3 regions of the Cohnella hashimotonis genome follow, and region 2 is predicted to be linked to each of the others. Evidence: predicted binding sites of a transcription regulator. Region 2 holds the regulator's gene; each other region holds the start of a gene.
What was found. The regulator LexA, encoded in region 2, represses DNA repair genes until DNA is damaged. The targets are predictions, from matches to a motif close to CGAACATATGTTCG.
Positions count from the first base shown of each region.

Region 1 (5,168 bases), 3.8 Mb from region 2:
GCCACGGCGATCAATTGCAGGGCGGCATGGGTCCGGCGCTGACTAAGGTAGGGGCGGACATGTCCGAAGCCGACATTCACAAGCAGATCCTGAACGGCGGCGGCGGCATGCCGGCCTTCAAGGGAACGCTGACCGACGAGCAGATCGCCACGCTCACCGCCTGGCTGGCTTCAAAGAAATAAGCTTTGCGCGTCGTGACCCCGAGCGGGTCACTTTTTTTTTGACGGAAAGTAAAACAACAAAAAAGACGCGGCTCCGAATTCGGAAACCGCGCCGTCGTTGGCGTCTTATGGTGCTGATGAAGGGATTCGAACCCCCGACCTACGCATTACGAATGCGTTGCTCTACCAGCTGAGCTACATCAGCGAACACTTTTACAGAATACCGAATTCGACACCGATAGTCAAGCCATTTTTCACTTTTTTTCGATATTCTTTTATGGGGGTTCGATAAGCGCTAAATGTGCCTTATAATGAGGCTCAAAGGAGTGAACGCGGGTGTATAGGATTTTGATCGCCGACGACCAGACGCTCATGCGGGACGGTCTCCAGACGATAATACAGCTTGAAGACGATATGGAGGTCGTCGGCACTGCCGAGAACGGCGAGGATGCGTGCGCGCTCGCGATTCGCCACAAGCCGGATCTGGTGCTGATGGACATTCGAATGCCCGTGATGAACGGTATCGAGGCGGTCAAAAAGCTGCGGCAGGATGCCCCCGACGTCAGGGTGCTCATGCTGACCACGTTCGATGAGGATGACTATATTATCGAAGCGTTAGCGAACGGCGCCGTCGGGTTTCTGCTCAAGGATATCCAAAGCGACAAGCTGCTTCAGGCGATCCGGGACGCGGCCCGCGGCGAGATGATGCTGCCCGCTGGCATTGCGGCCAAGCTGGCGGCCCGCCTCGCTTCCCCGCATGCAGGCAAGCCGTCGAGCTTGCGCGCGCGCGGCCGCGCGGACGGCCTCAAGTTCACGGACCGCGAGCTCAGCATCATCGCACTGATGGTCGAGGGACGGACGAACCGCGAGATCGCCGGCCAGCTGTTCATGAGCGAAGGCACCGTTAAAAATTACGTCAGCACGATCTACGACAAGATCGGGACGAACGATCGCACGCAGGCGGTTATTTGGCTGAAGGAGATGGCCGGCGGCTGATCCGGCCGAGCGGGATGCGACTCCGGCGTTCGTCAAGAAAGGAAAACGCATGAAACCCAACATTCCAACTGCTGCCCCCGGCCGAACGGCGCGGGGGCTCATCGCGCTGATTAGCGCACTGGCGGGCGGTACCCTGATGCACGTATTGAACTGGCCGCTGCCCTGGCTGCTTGGCCCGATGGTCGGCGTATTAATTGGATCCTCTATATGGAAAGACAAGTATCGCTGGCCGGGTCCCGTGCGCAACGCAGGCATGATCGCCGTCGGTTATACGATCGGCCTGTCGCTCACCGGCGCCGCGCTGCGGGAGATGGGCGCACAGCTGCCTACGATGCTGCTGATGACGGCGCTGCTGCTTCTGTTGTGCGCCACGCTCGCCGCCGTCGTCGCGAAGCTAGGCGGAATCCCCTATCTCACCGCGCTCATGGGCAGTATACCGGGCGGGCTCACGCAAGTGCTTATCTTGGCGGAAGAGACCAAGGGCGTTAACTTGACCGTAGTCACGATCATTCAGGTCGTGCGGCTGATGCTGATCGTCATTTGCATCCCCCTGCTTATTTTCAGCCCGATCTTCGGCTTTCAAATCGGCGAATCCGTAAGTACCGTCGGAAATTCAGGCGCGCACGCCGACTGGGCCGGCCTTTGGCCGGCGCTTCCGATTTATGCGGTTGTATGCACGCTTTTTGCGATCCTGGGCAATAAAGTCCGTTTCCCGACCGCATACCTGCTCGCTCCCGCGCTCGGCGCGGCGCTGCTCCAGGCGGCCGGCCTGCACGGCCCCGCGCTGCCGGCACCTACTATCGACGCGGCACAGTTGGCCATCGGGACGTACGTCGGCCTGTTGCTTAAACCTGCGCAGCTTGAACGCAAGCTGCGGACCCTCGCGCTCGCGGCTTTGAGCGGTATCGGCTTGCTCGTCTGCGCAATCGGCTTAAGCTTCCTGCTGACCAAGATTCATCCGCTATCGCTGCCTACGGCCCTGCTCAGTCTCGCGCCGGGCGGAATGGACCAGATGGGCCTCGTCGCGCACGAGATCGGCGCGGACCTCTCGACCGTGGCGGGGTACCAACTTTTCCGCACCTTTTTTATCTTCTTCGCCGTTCCGCCGCTACTCAGATGGATTATCCGGCTCGCCTCACGTCGCGCCAAGGATGAAAAATCGGGACAGGGGACGTCTTAAAACTTCCAGGCGGAGGCACTTTGCGGGCTGGCGAGCCCCCCAACCACAAGTGCGCCGGGACACCTCACTCCGAACGCAAGTGCTTTCCCTCGAAAGCACTCTGCGTCGGGATCCCTCACTCCGAACACAAGTGCTTCCCACGAAAGCACTCTGCGTCGAGTCCCCTACTCTGAACACAAGTGCTTTCCCTCGAAAGCACTCTGCGTCGGAATCCCTCACTCCGAACACAAGTGCTTCCTCTCGAAAGTACTCTGCGTCGGGATCCCCAACTCGAACGCCAGTGCTTTCCCTCGAAAGCACTTTTCGTCGGGATCCCCCACTCCGAACACAAGTGCTTCCCCTCGAAAGCACTCTGCGTCGAGTCCCCCAACTCCGAACGCCAGCGCTTTCCCTCGAAAGCACTTTTCGTCGGGATCCCAACTCCCCGTACTGACCGACTGGAAACCATCCCTTCTTTACTCTCGTCCTGAAGTTTGTTATCCTAAAACAGGAACAAACGTTCCCTTTTATACACAAACTTCTTCGGAGGAGGTCCCCAGGATGAATCCGACTCAATATTTGCCTATGCGGGCCAAGACGATCCTGAACGCAGTCAACGCCCCTTCGATGCCCTTCGACTGGTCGATCAATCCGTATCGCGGCTGCCAGCATGGGTGCAGCTTCTGCTACGCACGGACCACCCACGCCTATCTCGGCGAGGCGGCGGACGACACGTTTCAGCATCGAATCTTCTACAAGGACGATGCGCCGGCAATCTTGCGCGCTCAGCTGCAGCGCATGCGCACGCGAGGCAAGCTGCCGTCGCACGTGGCGATCGGCACCGCAACGGATCCGTACCAACAGCTTGAGGCCAAGACCAAGCTGACGCGCGGCTGCCTGGAGACGCTCGCCGAGTTCGGCGTAGGCGTGAGCATCACTACCCGCTCGCCGCTCGTGCTACGGGACCTGGACCTGCTGCGCACGCTGCCTGGCGCCTCCGTAAATATTAGTATCCATACGTTGGACACCCGGATCTGGCGGACGTTCGAGCCGTCGACCCCGTCGCCCGCGCGGCGTCTCGAATGCGCGCGCACGCTGACCGAGGCCGGCATTCGCGTGCACGCCTTCGCCGCACCGATCCTGCCGATGCTCACAGACGGCGAGTCCGACACCGGGGCGCTCGTTCAAGCGCTCGCGAATGCCGGCGTCCGCCACATGATGTCATCGTTCCTGCGGCTGTCCACGCCGGAGGTCAAGAGCTGGTTTTTCTCCGTGCTGCGTACGGTATACCCGGAGTTCGCCGAAGCCTACGGCAAGCTGTACTGGCATTCTGCGCGCCTGCCGGACAGCTACCGGCGGCCGGTCTATGCCCGAATCGCGGCACAGATGAAGCTTCATGGATTATCCGAGATTGGCGCGATGGAGGTGCCGAAGGGCGACGTCGCTTATGCCCTTGGTTCCGCTCCAGCAGCCGCTCAAGTCGTCTCTACGGATGGCCGGGAAATCGCTCATTCGCCGTTCCCGGGCCCTGACAGCGCTTCGCCATGCCAGCCCGTTCAGTTGGCGCTTTTCTGACGAATCTGGCCGCACCCTCCGACACCCCTGCCCGGCACCCCCTTCTCCGTCCGCGCATAAGCTGTGATGACAATCGCCCAGCGCAGGCAAAGGGGAATGAAAATGAACGTACAGACCTTGATGCTCCCGATCTCGATCGAGCGGACCGCGAAGCCCCCGCTCAAGCTCAGCACGCCCGTCATTACGGGCGGCACGGGCGAGGAAGCCCGCAAGACCATGAACGAGGCCATCAAGCGCGAAGAAACGTCGCTGATGTCCACGCAAGGCTATCCGTCCCCCGACGTGCAGGAGATGGACGGCACATTCGAGGTGAAGACGAACCAGCGCGGCGTTCTTAGCCTGTCGCTGCTCAATTATGTATTCACGGGCGGCGCGCACGGCAATACGATCCAGAAGTCGCTGACCTTCGACGCGGACACGGGCCATTCTTACAAGCTTAAGGACCTGTTCAAGAAAGGGGCGGACTACGAAAAAAAGCTCAATGCGCTCATCGAAGCCCAGATCAAGGCGCGCAAGCTCCCGCTACTGTCCTCCTATCCGGGCATCGCGCCGGATCAGGATTACTACATCGCGGATAAAGCGCTCGTCATTTACTTTCAGCTCTACGATCTGGTTCCTTACGCATGGGGCTTCCCCTACTTCCCGATTTCCGTATACGCCATTCAGGACATCATCGACGAGGACGGACCGCTCGGCGCGATGATGTATTGAGACCGATCGGCAGACATCCCGCCATGAAAAAAGGAAGGCCGCCTTCGCCGCAAATGCGGTTCGGCAGCCTTCCTTTATACTTGTTAAGACGTAGAATCCGTCCCGAGTCTCGCGCGCCCTATAAGCGCCAATTCATTACCATTTGCTCGGATCGATATCCTGCGGCGTCAGTCCGGCCCAGACGTTCGGCACGTCCACCGAAGCCGGATCGTTGAACACCAGGAATGCCGTCGGCAAATATCGCCCGCCCTCGCCCTTCGACGACGGCTTGTTCACAAGCTCGCCGCCCTCTTTGACCAATACGGTGGACGAGCCGCCGTCGAGATTGGCCGCGATGACCGCCCCGTGCTCCAGCATAATCTGCTGGCAATCGTACAAGTCCGCCCCGATGCTGTAGCCGATCTGGCGGCCGTCGATGATGAGGAACAAGATCTTGCCGTCCGCACGCTGGCCCATGACCGATCGCGGCGCGATGCCCCAGCCGTTCGCGTGGTTTTTAATCAGCCCTTTGCCGTTGACGATGATCCGGGGCTCGAAGCTGACCGCTTCGGAGATGCCGAGATCCA
Region 1 is NZ_JAGRPV010000001.1:6,648,739-6,653,906, forward strand. It holds gene KB449_RS26495 (c-type cytochrome) at 1-182, shown strand, start outside; tRNA gene KB449_RS26500 (tRNA-Thr) at 291-366, opposite strand; gene KB449_RS26505 (response regulator) at 498-1,157, shown strand; gene KB449_RS26510 (AbrB family transcriptional regulator) at 1,207-2,337, shown strand; gene KB449_RS26515 (SPL family radical SAM protein) at 2,878-3,891, shown strand; gene KB449_RS26520 (DUF3298 and DUF4163 domain-containing protein) at 3,994-4,602, shown strand; gene KB449_RS26525 (phosphodiester glycosidase family protein) at 4,738-5,168, opposite strand, start outside.
Region 1: a site for LexA is predicted at 2,827-2,840, ahead of KB449_RS26515 (SPL family radical SAM protein). Genes of this name have one in related genera too.

Region 2 (5,168 bases):
GCGGCCCGGGCTACAATGGAAGTGGTTGCAAATTCCGCGCCCAGATGGAAGGTTGATACGAAATGGCTGGCGACGAAATACGCAGAAATATGGCGCTGTTCCCGATTGGCATTGTCATGAAGCTGACCGATCTGACCGCCCGGCAAATACGATACTACGAACAACACGAATTGATTCAGCCTGCCCGGACCGCGGGCAATCAGCGGCTTTTCTCGTTTAACGACGTCGAGCGACTGCTCGAGATCAAAGCGCTGATCGAGAAGGGCGTCAACATCGCCGGTATCAAGCAGGTGATGAACCCGGTAGGAGAGAGCGCGGACGACGGGACGATCATCAACGAGCTGTCCGAGGTCAAGCGCCGAGAGCTGTCCGAATCCCAGCTTCACCGCATGCTGAAGCAGCAGATCATGTCGGGCAACAAGCGCCCGGGCCAAGTGTCGCTCATTCAGGGCGAACTGTCCCGCTTTTACAAGAACAAGTAGCTGTACCTACAACGACCATACTAGGAGGCTGTCATGAGCTACTCGCGCGAGGATATCATTCGGATTGCCAAGGAAGAAAACGTACGCTTCATTCGCTTGCAATTTACCGATCTGATGGGCATCATCAAAAACGTGGAAATCCCCGTAAGCCAGCTCCAGAAGGCGTTGGACAACAAAATGATGTTCGACGGCTCCTCCATCGAAGGCTATGTCCGGATCGAGGAGTCCGACATGTATTTGTATCCGGATCTCGATACGTGGGTCGTTTTCCCGTGGGTTACGGAAGATCGCGTCGCGCGTCTCATCTGCGACGTTTATATGCCTGACGGCACGCCTTTTGCCGGCGATCCGCGCGGCATCTTGAAGCGTGCGCTCGAAGAGGCGGAGGAACTCGGCTATACGTCGTTTAATGTCGGACCGGAACCTGAGTTTTTCCTGTTCCAGACCGACGAGAAAGGCAACCCGACGACCGAGCTCAACGACCAGGGCGGATACTTCGATCTCGCGCCGACCGACCTCGGCGAGAATTGCCGCCGCGACATCGTGCTTATGCTCGAGGAGATGGGCTTCGAGATCGAAGCTTCCCACCACGAGGTCGCACCGGGGCAGCACGAGATCGACTTCAAATATGCGGACGCCATCAAGGCGGCCGACCAGATCCAGACGTTCAAGCTGGTCGTCAAGACGATCGCTCGCAAGCACGGCCTGCACGCGACCTTTATGCCGAAGCCGCTTTACGGCATGAACGGTTCGGGCATGCACTGCCATCAATCGCTGTTCAAGGGCTCGGAAAATGCGTTCTACGATGCGAACGACCGTCTCGGTCTAAGCACAGTGGCGCGTCACTATATGGCCGGTATTCTGCAGCACGCTCGCGGCATGGCCGCCATTACGAATCCGACCGTCAACTCGTTTAAGCGCCTCGTACCGGGCTATGAAGCCCCATGTTACGTCGCGTGGTCGGCGAGCAACCGCAGCCCGATGATCCGCATTCCGGCATCCCGCGGACTGAGCACGCGCGTCGAAGTTCGCAACCCGGATCCGGCTGCCAATCCGTATCTGGCGCTTGCGGTCATGCTGAAGTCAGGACTCGACGGTATTCGCAACAAGACAGCGCTGCCGGCGCCTGTAGACCGCAACATCTACGTCATGAGCGACGAAGAGCGGATCGACGCCGGCATTCCGAGTCTGCCGCTCAACCTTCGCGAAGCGCTCTCCGAGATGCTGCGCGACGAGGTTGTGTGCGAGGCGCTCGGCGATCACGCGCTCACGCATTTTTATGAAATGAAGGAAATCGAATACGACATTTATCGCACTCAGGTTCACCAATGGGAGCGGGATCAGTATTTGACGACTTATTGATACTCGGCATCAACGAAGAAGCCTCGGCGATCGCTTAGCGATGCCGAGGCTTCTTTGTTATAAAATGGGATGGGGGCGAAGAACGATTAACGAATGCTGCGGATTAAACCGATGACTTTGCCCAAAATGCTGACGTTGTTCAAGCGCAGCGGCTCCATCGTGGTGTTCTCCGGTTGGAGGCGGATGTGGTCGCGCTCCTTGTAAAACGTCTTGACCGTCGCTTCGTCTTCCTCGGTCATGGCCACAACGATATCGCCGTTGGTAGCCGTCTGCTGCTGGCGTACGATGACGTAATCGCCACTGTGGATGCCGGCGTCGATCATGCTGTCGCCTCTGACGGAGAGCATGAATACCGTCTGCTCGCCGACCATCTGGGCGGGGAGCGGGAAGTACTCCTCGATATTCTCCGTCGCGGTGATCGGTACGCCTGCCGTGACCTTGCCAACGAGCGGGACCTGACGAACGGACTGCGCGAACTGGATGACGGGATCTTGTTCGCCGTCCGTAATCTCGATTGCGCGCGGCTTGGTCGGGTCCCGGCGAATCAGGCCTTTCTTTTCAAGACGGTCGAGATGACCGTGCACGGTAGAGCTCGAAGCGAGTCCGACGGCTTCGCCGATCTCGCGCACCGATGGGGGATAGCCTTTGTCCTTGACTTCGTTCTTGATGAATTCCAATATGGCGGATTGACGGTTGGACATCTTCGACACCTCGAAGCCCTCCTACTGACTTAAAAATTCATATGACAAATTATAACACAGAACCGGAGTTCGTACAAACATTCGTTCTTAGAGAACCTGTGTTCGTAAAAACCGTTGACTCAAACATATGTTCGTGATATTCTCTTATCAGAACAAACGTTTGGGGTGGATGAGATGGTACAAGTACAACTACTCGGTTCGGATTCGCTTAAATCTCAAGGGCATACATATATGAATGGAAAGCTGGGGCCGGAGCGAACGCCCGCTCCGACCGCTCGAGCCAAGAGAACGGCCTCGGCGCTCAGTTTTCAATCGCTTTTCTCCTTTAAGGGTCTTCGGCTGTTTCTGATTCCGATCGTCGCGCTGCTGATCTATGCGGGGTTGTCCATGATGACTGCGTCGGCCGAGCCCGACGCCGTTCGTCAAGCTGGAGCATATGAAGCGACCGTTACGGTCGACAGCGGAGACACGTTATGGTCGATCGCGGAGAATGCCAAGCCTTCCCGCATGAAGACGATTGAGGCCGTACATCTGATTATGAAGCGCAACGGATTGACTTCATCCACGATCGCTTCAGGTCAACGCCTGGTCCTTCCGGCCAAGCTGTCCGACTCTATTCGATAGGAATGTATGTTCCCATCCCCGAATGATTCGCATTACGGATTTAACTTGAATAGACTAACCTTAATCGACCGATGCATATCGGTCTTTTTTGCTTTAGCCTCGCCTTGACATTCCCCTTCCGATAATGTCAAATTAGAAGAGGCAACACGGGAGGTGACCCTATGGAATTCGACAAGCTGATCGCTCGGATTAACGAGTTGGCACATAAACATAAGACGATGGGATTGACCGAGGATGAAGCCGTCGAGCGGCAAAAGCTGCGTCAGGTTTATCTGGACAACTTCAAACGAAACTTCAGGCAGCAGCTCGATCAGATCGAATGGACCGACGAACCGCCGGAAGATACGATAAAGCATTGAAGCGCCCGTGAGCAGCTTCAAATAATTAATGTCATAAACGGTTGAATGGACGGTCTTATTCATGCGGCAACGCGGCAAAGCCGGCTTAAAGCCGGCTTTGCCTATACATAGGAGGGTATGCAGTGTCACGTTCATGGGAACGCGCCGTACAGCGCAATACGAAGGAAATCAACAAACGCCGCAAAAAAGAGGGCAAACAAAGCTTATCCGCGCCTGCGGCCCAGATTGACCGGTTTAAAGGCAGAAGCCTCATCATGCCCTTCACGCTCGTGCTTCTGATCGTATTCTACATTCTATTGTTCAAGCCGTGGTCTGCAAGTTTTGAGCAAAGCGCAGGCATGTTCTGGGCGACGGTCGGTTGTTATGTGCTGCTCGCCGTGTTTTACTTCCTGCGCAGGCCGTATCTGGCCGTCTCGAAGGACAGGCTGGAGACGCGCAGATTTGCGGGATACAAGACGCTTAAGCCGCTCGAAGTGCGGAAGATCGTTCAGATGCCTGGCTACATCGTCATCGAACCGGTCAAAGGCGGCAACTGGGTGTTCTCCAAGCTGATGAACCGGTACCCGCTGGACGCGATGTCAGTTCGTCTCAAGGAATTCGCAGGTCAGCATCAGGTCGAGTGGGAGACGCGCGCTAAGTAAGGAGCGAGTAGCTAGAATCACTTTAATAATGCTTTTCAAGAATCGCGCACGGGAGAGATGGACGGGAATGAAGATTCAAGCGGTTATGTTCGATTTGGACGATACGCTGCTTTGGGATGATCGAAGCGTAAAGCAAGCCTTCGAGGCGACATGCGAGCTAGCTTCGCAGGAAGCCGGCGTCGATGCGGCAGCTTTGGAGGAGGCGGTAAGACGCGAAGCGCGCGCGCTATACGAGACATACGAGACATTTCCTTTCACGCAGATGATCGGGATCAACCCGTTTGAGGGTTTATGGGGGAACTTCAAGGCCGGAGAGCATGAAATGTTCAGGCGGATGGAGGCGATCGTGCCGGACTACAGGCGGGAAGCTTGGACGCGCGGGCTCAAGGCGCTCGGCGTAGACGATCCGGTGCTCGGCGCCAAGCTTGCGGAGGAGTTTCCGGCGCATCGCCGGAAGCTGCCGCTCGCCTACGAGGAAACGTTCGAGGTGCTTGATGCGCTCAAGAGCCGTTACAAACTACTTCTCCTTACGAACGGTTCTCCGGATTTGCAGGAGGAGAAGCTTGCGATGACACCGGAGTTGATCCCATATTTCGACGAGATCGTCATTTCCGGTCAGTTCGGGGAAGGCAAGCCGTCTCCGAAGCTGTTCGCGCATGCGCTTGGGCGCCTTGGGCTGCAGGCGGAAGATTGCGTCATGGTCGGCGACAAGCTGACGACCGATATCAAGGGCGCGAACGGCGTCGGGATGATCTCGATCTGGATTAACCGTCACGGAGCCGTGCGCGGCGACGAGATCGTGCCAAGCTTCGAGATCGCCAGCCTGAACGAATTGCAGCCGCTGCTTAACAAGCTGTCCGCTGAATGACAAAAAGCGCCGGATCCCCGATGAGAGGGATTCGGCGCTTTTTAACGCGATCGAAAGCTGTTTATTTAACGAACGCAGGATCCTCGTAAGGATGCGCGATCCAGCCCTCGGTCTCGATGAACAGGCGGACG
Region 2 is NZ_JAGRPV010000001.1:2,896,890-2,902,057, forward strand. It holds gene KB449_RS11640 (MerR family transcriptional regulator) at 63-482, shown strand; gene glnA (type I glutamate--ammonia ligase) at 516-1,844, shown strand; gene lexA (transcriptional repressor LexA) at 1,931-2,554, opposite strand; gene KB449_RS11655 (LysM peptidoglycan-binding domain-containing protein) at 2,777-3,169, shown strand; gene KB449_RS11660 (DUF896 domain-containing protein) at 3,331-3,528, shown strand; gene KB449_RS11665 (hypothetical protein) at 3,651-4,169, shown strand; gene KB449_RS11670 (HAD family hydrolase) at 4,237-5,037, shown strand; gene KB449_RS11675 (cupin domain-containing protein) at 5,099-5,168, opposite strand, start outside.

Region 3 (5,168 bases), 110 kb from region 2:
TTTGCGGGTCATGCCGCCGTCCACGACAAGATTCGTTCCGGTAACGAAGCCGCCCCCGGGGTCCGTTAAATAGAAGCAGGCCCTGACCACGTCCGACGGCTTGCCCACTCGCCCGGACGGATGCTGATCGTGATCGACCGGCCGCAAAGCGGCATAGTCCCCCGTCTCGATCCATCCCGGGCTGACCGCATTCACCGCGATGCCGTCCGGACCGAGCGAGAGAGCCAGCGCATGCGTCAAAGCCAGAATGCCGCCCTTGGATGCCGCGTACGCTTCCGAGTTCGGCTCGGATTGCAGCGCGCGCGTCGATGCGATGTTGACGATGGCCCCGCCCCCCGTATGCTTCATCGCTTTGGCCGCTTCGCGTCCGCACAGAAAGGCGCCGCGCAGATTGATGTTCATGACGCGGTCCCACTCCACGAGCGTCAGCTCGAGCGGCGACTTCCAGATGCCGATGCCGGCATTGTGCACGAGGACGTCGACGCGCCCCGTCCAATCCATGGCTTGCTCTACGATGCGCGCTGCCGCCGCGGCTTCGGACAGATCGGCCGCGATAAACAGCGCAGCGAGCCCCTCTCCCGCCAGCTGCGCTGCCAGCGCCTCGCCGTCCGTGCCGGGCATGTCGCTAAGCGCGACTGAAGCGCCAGCTTCGGCGTAAGCCCGCGACAGATGGCGCCCGATACCGCCGGCGGCGCCCGTTACGATGACCGTGCGTCCCGCGTACTTGCCCGTCATCGGGACTGCGCAAGACGCGACAGCCTTGCCGTGAGCGTCTCCCTCCAGCTGTCCGCGAGCGCATCGACCGCGAGCAGTCGTTGCATGCCTTCCCGGTCCTCTTTTCCCCGATGCATGACCCTGTTCGCTTCTTCTACCGTGACGCCGCCAAAGTCGCGCGATACAAGGAAGAGCTTGCCCGGTTCGACTGCGCCCGGCGACAGCACGCGGAAATAAAATCCGGTTTTCCCCGTATCGCGTACCATTGCCGGCAGATCGTCCACGCCCCACTTCATCGCCAGCTTCCAGCAGGGCACGCGCGGCTGGCTGATCTGAAGCGTCACTTCGCCGATTTTGAATACGTCGCCGATGCAAACTTGGGATTCGTCGATTTCGTCGATCGTGAAGTTCTCGCCGAATGCGCCGAATTCGAGCGACCTGCCAAGCCTCTCTTCCCAAAATGCATAATGACGGTACGGGTAGGCGCACACCGCCTTGTCCGGGCCTCCGTGATTGACGGTATCCGCCTGCTCGTCTCCCGACAGTCCTTCAAAATGGACGTCGACGGCGCTCGGCGCGCGTTCTTTATTGATGCCGGACTTCGCAATTTTGCCTTTGAACCGTCCCTCACTCGCCGCCCCTACGTTCACAGACAACAACGGGTAGACGCTGCCTGGCGCTATGTGCGGCGCCGTTAAATTCGACATCGCTCGAACCTCCTCGATTTGGGATTTGGAGTAGCTTTTTCGCCCATACGCCCTCGCCCGTAATACCTCGCCCCTACGCGCCCGATGCGTCAGGGGATGGATAAGGGACAATCGTCCTTGCCATGCTAAATCAGTGGGCCTTCGACGCCCCGGATTGGAGATGATTATCGATGACCACGTCGAAACGGAGAAAAGAAAGCGCATGGAAGAGCCGAAAAGAGCGCTCCCAAATCCGCCCGGCAAAGGCGCCGGAAGGACCATCGGAAGCGCCGCTTCAACCTTAATCGCAGCGCGCTGCATGACGGACGGTCCCCGGGAAGGGCGGCGGCTTTAGGAAATCTGGTTTTTCTCCGCGCCTGTGAGCCGTCTTCCCCGGACGGTCAGCACGGCCCGCCCGTCATGAAGGCCCCAGATCTCGTCCGCGAACTTCTCGGCCAGTTCCAGCCGATGCAGCGCGACCACGATGATCATGTTCTTGTCTTTTGCCTGCTGCTTCAGCATGGCCATGATGCTCTCCTGCGAATGAGGATCAAGTCCGGTAACAGGCTCGTCCGCCAGCAGCACCTCGGCGCCGTGCGCGATCGCCCGCGCGATCGCCACGCGCTGCCGTTCGCCGCCGCTCAGCTTCTCCGCCGGCTGGTGCGCCCTGTCGATCAAGCCCACGTTTTCCAGCGTCTCCATCGCGTCCATGTAGTCGTCGCTTCTCACCATGCCCGTCATCCGGCGGAACCAGGATACCTGACCGACCGCGCCGATAATAACGTTTTTAAGCGCCGTCTTTTTTTCGTACATGAGCGCCTTTTGCTCCAGATAAGCGATTTTTCGCTTCAGACGAAATCTGGCGAAGGCGCCGCCGGCAATCGCGTCCTTGCCGTCAATACGAAGCTCCCCGCTTGTCCAGGGCTCCTTAAGGCCGAGGCAGCGCAGCAGCATCGACTTGCCGCTGCCGCTCGCGCCTACGACCGCATAGAGCTTGCCCGGTTCCAGATGTCCATGGATGCCGTCGAGTACCTTTTTGCCTGTCGGCAGCTTGCGCGTGAGACCGATGATATGTATCATTCCCGTCCGATTGCCCCCTGACTATCATTCCTGCCTTTTTTCTAGTGTAATTCTTTACGGAACGGCTTTCCATACGAACAAACGTTTGGTATACTATAAACAAGAACATGCGTTCTACCAATCACAGTCAAAGGTGGGATGATGGATGGAGAACTGCGAACACCTCCGCTATTTGGAGCCTTCAAGGGGATCCCGGCCGTCACGAGATCTGACTTTCAAATTTTACGACAGCGGCCGTCTCGTGATCGTTGACAATGACAGCGGCAATACGATGAACCCCCGCGAGCTAAGCGGGGGCAGCTACGACTTTTATGTGCGTCAGCGGCTCGCCTTTATCAAGCGCGACCTCAAGTCCAAGATCGAGAAGTACGCATGAGCGTGCCGGGGCTCAGCCCCGGCATGCTGGCGCATGACGATCAAGGCAGGTTTTTGTCGATACCGTTCAAGCTGGGCGGCAGGCGGGACATCTTGTCCAGCTTCGTCGCCTGGCTTTTTCCGCGTCCTCCGGCTGTAATGCTCTTCGCTCCTGCTTTAGGTCCTTGATACGGCGGCATATCCGACTCACCTCCATAGGATGCTTCAATGATCGGGGCAGAGCCCGACTGCCCGATTAGGTTGCCCGCCCCGCGCATTTACAAACACCCTCCGGTTAGACATAATAAATTCATGCCAGCAGCACGACTTGACTTGCAAGCAGCCTGGCGCGGCAAGCTGACGAAGGAGCCACGGACATGAAGCAGAACATCCTGTTCGACCTGGACGACACGCTGATCCACTGCAACAAATATTTTCATTTCGTGCAAGAACAATTCGCCGACCTGATGACGACCTGGTTCGCGCCGTTCGAGCTGACCAAGCAGGCCGTGCTCGCCAAGCACAGCGAGATCGATATTGCCGGCGTGCAGATCGTCGGCTTCAAAAGCGAGCATTTTCCCCAGTCCTTCGTAGATACGTACCGCTATTATAGCGCCTTGCACGGTCGCTCCGAATCCGAGGGCGAAGAGACGCTCCTGTGGAAACTTGGGCTTAGCGTTTTCGAGCAGGAGACCGAGCCTTACCCCCATATGCACGAAACGCTCGAATCGCTCGCGGCCGCTGGCCATCAGCTTCACTTATATACGGGCGGTGATCCGGATATCCAGAAGCGCAAGATCGAGGCCGCCGGTCTGGAACGCTATTTTCGCGACCGTATTTATATTCGCCTGCACAAAAATGTCGAAGCGCTCAAGGAAATTTTGCACTCGCGCAAGCTGCGGATCGATCGTACCTGGATGATCGGCAATTCGGTCCGCACGGACGTCCTGCCCGCACTTTCATGCGGCCTTCATGCTATCTATTTGAAACAGGAACGCGAATGGGACTACAACGTGCTGCCGATCGCAGGCGCCAAGCCTAGCGGGGCGTTCCTCACGCTGTCCTCGCTTGGACAGGTACCGTCCGCGATCGCCTCGTTTTTGGCTCAGGGCTAAGGTCGGAGCTGAGCATGGGGCTAAAGCGGTGCGACTCGCGATTAGGGTCCGACGATTTGCCTGAAGCGCTCGAAGGCGGCGGCGTCCGCCCCGCCCGCGCAGGCGATCAGATGATAAAAGCTGTAAGGGAACTTGAAGGCATGGCCAAAATCCCAGGCGTCCCCGCTTCGATCCTTGTCCCAGAATTCGGACTCGGTCGGCAGCGAGGACGACGGCTGCGCCGGAGCGAGCGGCTCGCGGTCGACGGGCGAGTATAGCTTAACAGGGTCGCCGGGACGTATATTCCGGCTTGCCCGCAGCGCTTGAACCAGCTTGAACAGCGGCACAAGCCCCCTTTTGAACAAGTCAGGATATCCTAGCTCTTCAAGCGTGACCAGCGCATGCGAAAAGGTCAGCATGTGGCCGATCAGATCGTGATGGGCTTCCGCCTTGTAGATCGTCTCGAAGGCCGTCAGCTCTCGCAGGATGGCGCGCGAAAGCGCTGCGCCGTCTTCGATGGCTGCCGGGCCGTCCATCTCAGGCAGCGCCAGCGTCTTGACCTCGGACGTTTTGTAGCCGATCCAGGAGCGTCCGGGAATCTTCCCTTTAAAAGAACGGAGCAGCTCCGCCATTTCTTTTGTATCCTCCGGTTCGGCCCATCCGTCCAATTCGCGAATCGCCTTTAAACTTGCTGCCGCATAAATCGTGTTGTGACCGACCCAGTGCAAGCCGTCGATCGTCTCTTCCAGCGCCTGCGCAATCGCGCGTTCGCATTCGCTCGCACTGCGCATCGTTTTATTTTCCGATGCTGTCCGATCCGGTTGACAGCGGCCTGCCGGCTCTTCGAGATGTTCCGACACCATCCGATCGGCTTGATCGGCGATTTTGCGCGCGACATCGGCTTCCAGCCGATTTTCGGCGATAAAAAAATAAGCGGCGATCGCCGCCGCGCCAAAGTGTGCATCCCATATATCGCCCGTCCGCCGGCGGCATGATGCGATAACGGCCAGTCCCTTCTCTAAAAGCGCGCGATCCGTCATAAAAGTCCCGCCTCCTGTTGGTCCTTCTCCCGCTCTTGTCACCGGCCAAGCGATATTAATTTGTCGTAAATCGCGCGTACACCGTCCGACCATCGCGGGTCCTCCGCATAGGTCCGGTTCATCCAGGCGAACGGTTCTTCGCCTTCGGGTATGCCGGCCGCGAGCTTCGCTAGCAGCTTTGCCGCGATGCCCGACGAATC
Region 3 is NZ_JAGRPV010000001.1:3,001,930-3,007,097, reverse strand. It holds gene KB449_RS12070 (SDR family NAD(P)-dependent oxidoreductase) at 1-735, opposite strand, end outside; gene KB449_RS12065 (MOSC domain-containing protein) at 732-1,421, opposite strand; gene KB449_RS12060 (phosphonate ABC transporter ATP-binding protein) at 1,752-2,480, opposite strand; gene KB449_RS12055 (hypothetical protein) at 2,722-2,856, shown strand; gene KB449_RS12050 (hypothetical protein) at 2,897-3,034, opposite strand; gene KB449_RS12045 (HAD family hydrolase) at 3,212-3,949, shown strand; gene KB449_RS12040 (hypothetical protein) at 3,991-4,968, opposite strand; gene KB449_RS12035 (lysozyme family protein) at 5,007-5,168, opposite strand, start outside.
Region 3: a site for LexA is predicted at 2,555-2,568, ahead of KB449_RS12060 (phosphonate ABC transporter ATP-binding protein). Genes of this name have one in related genera too.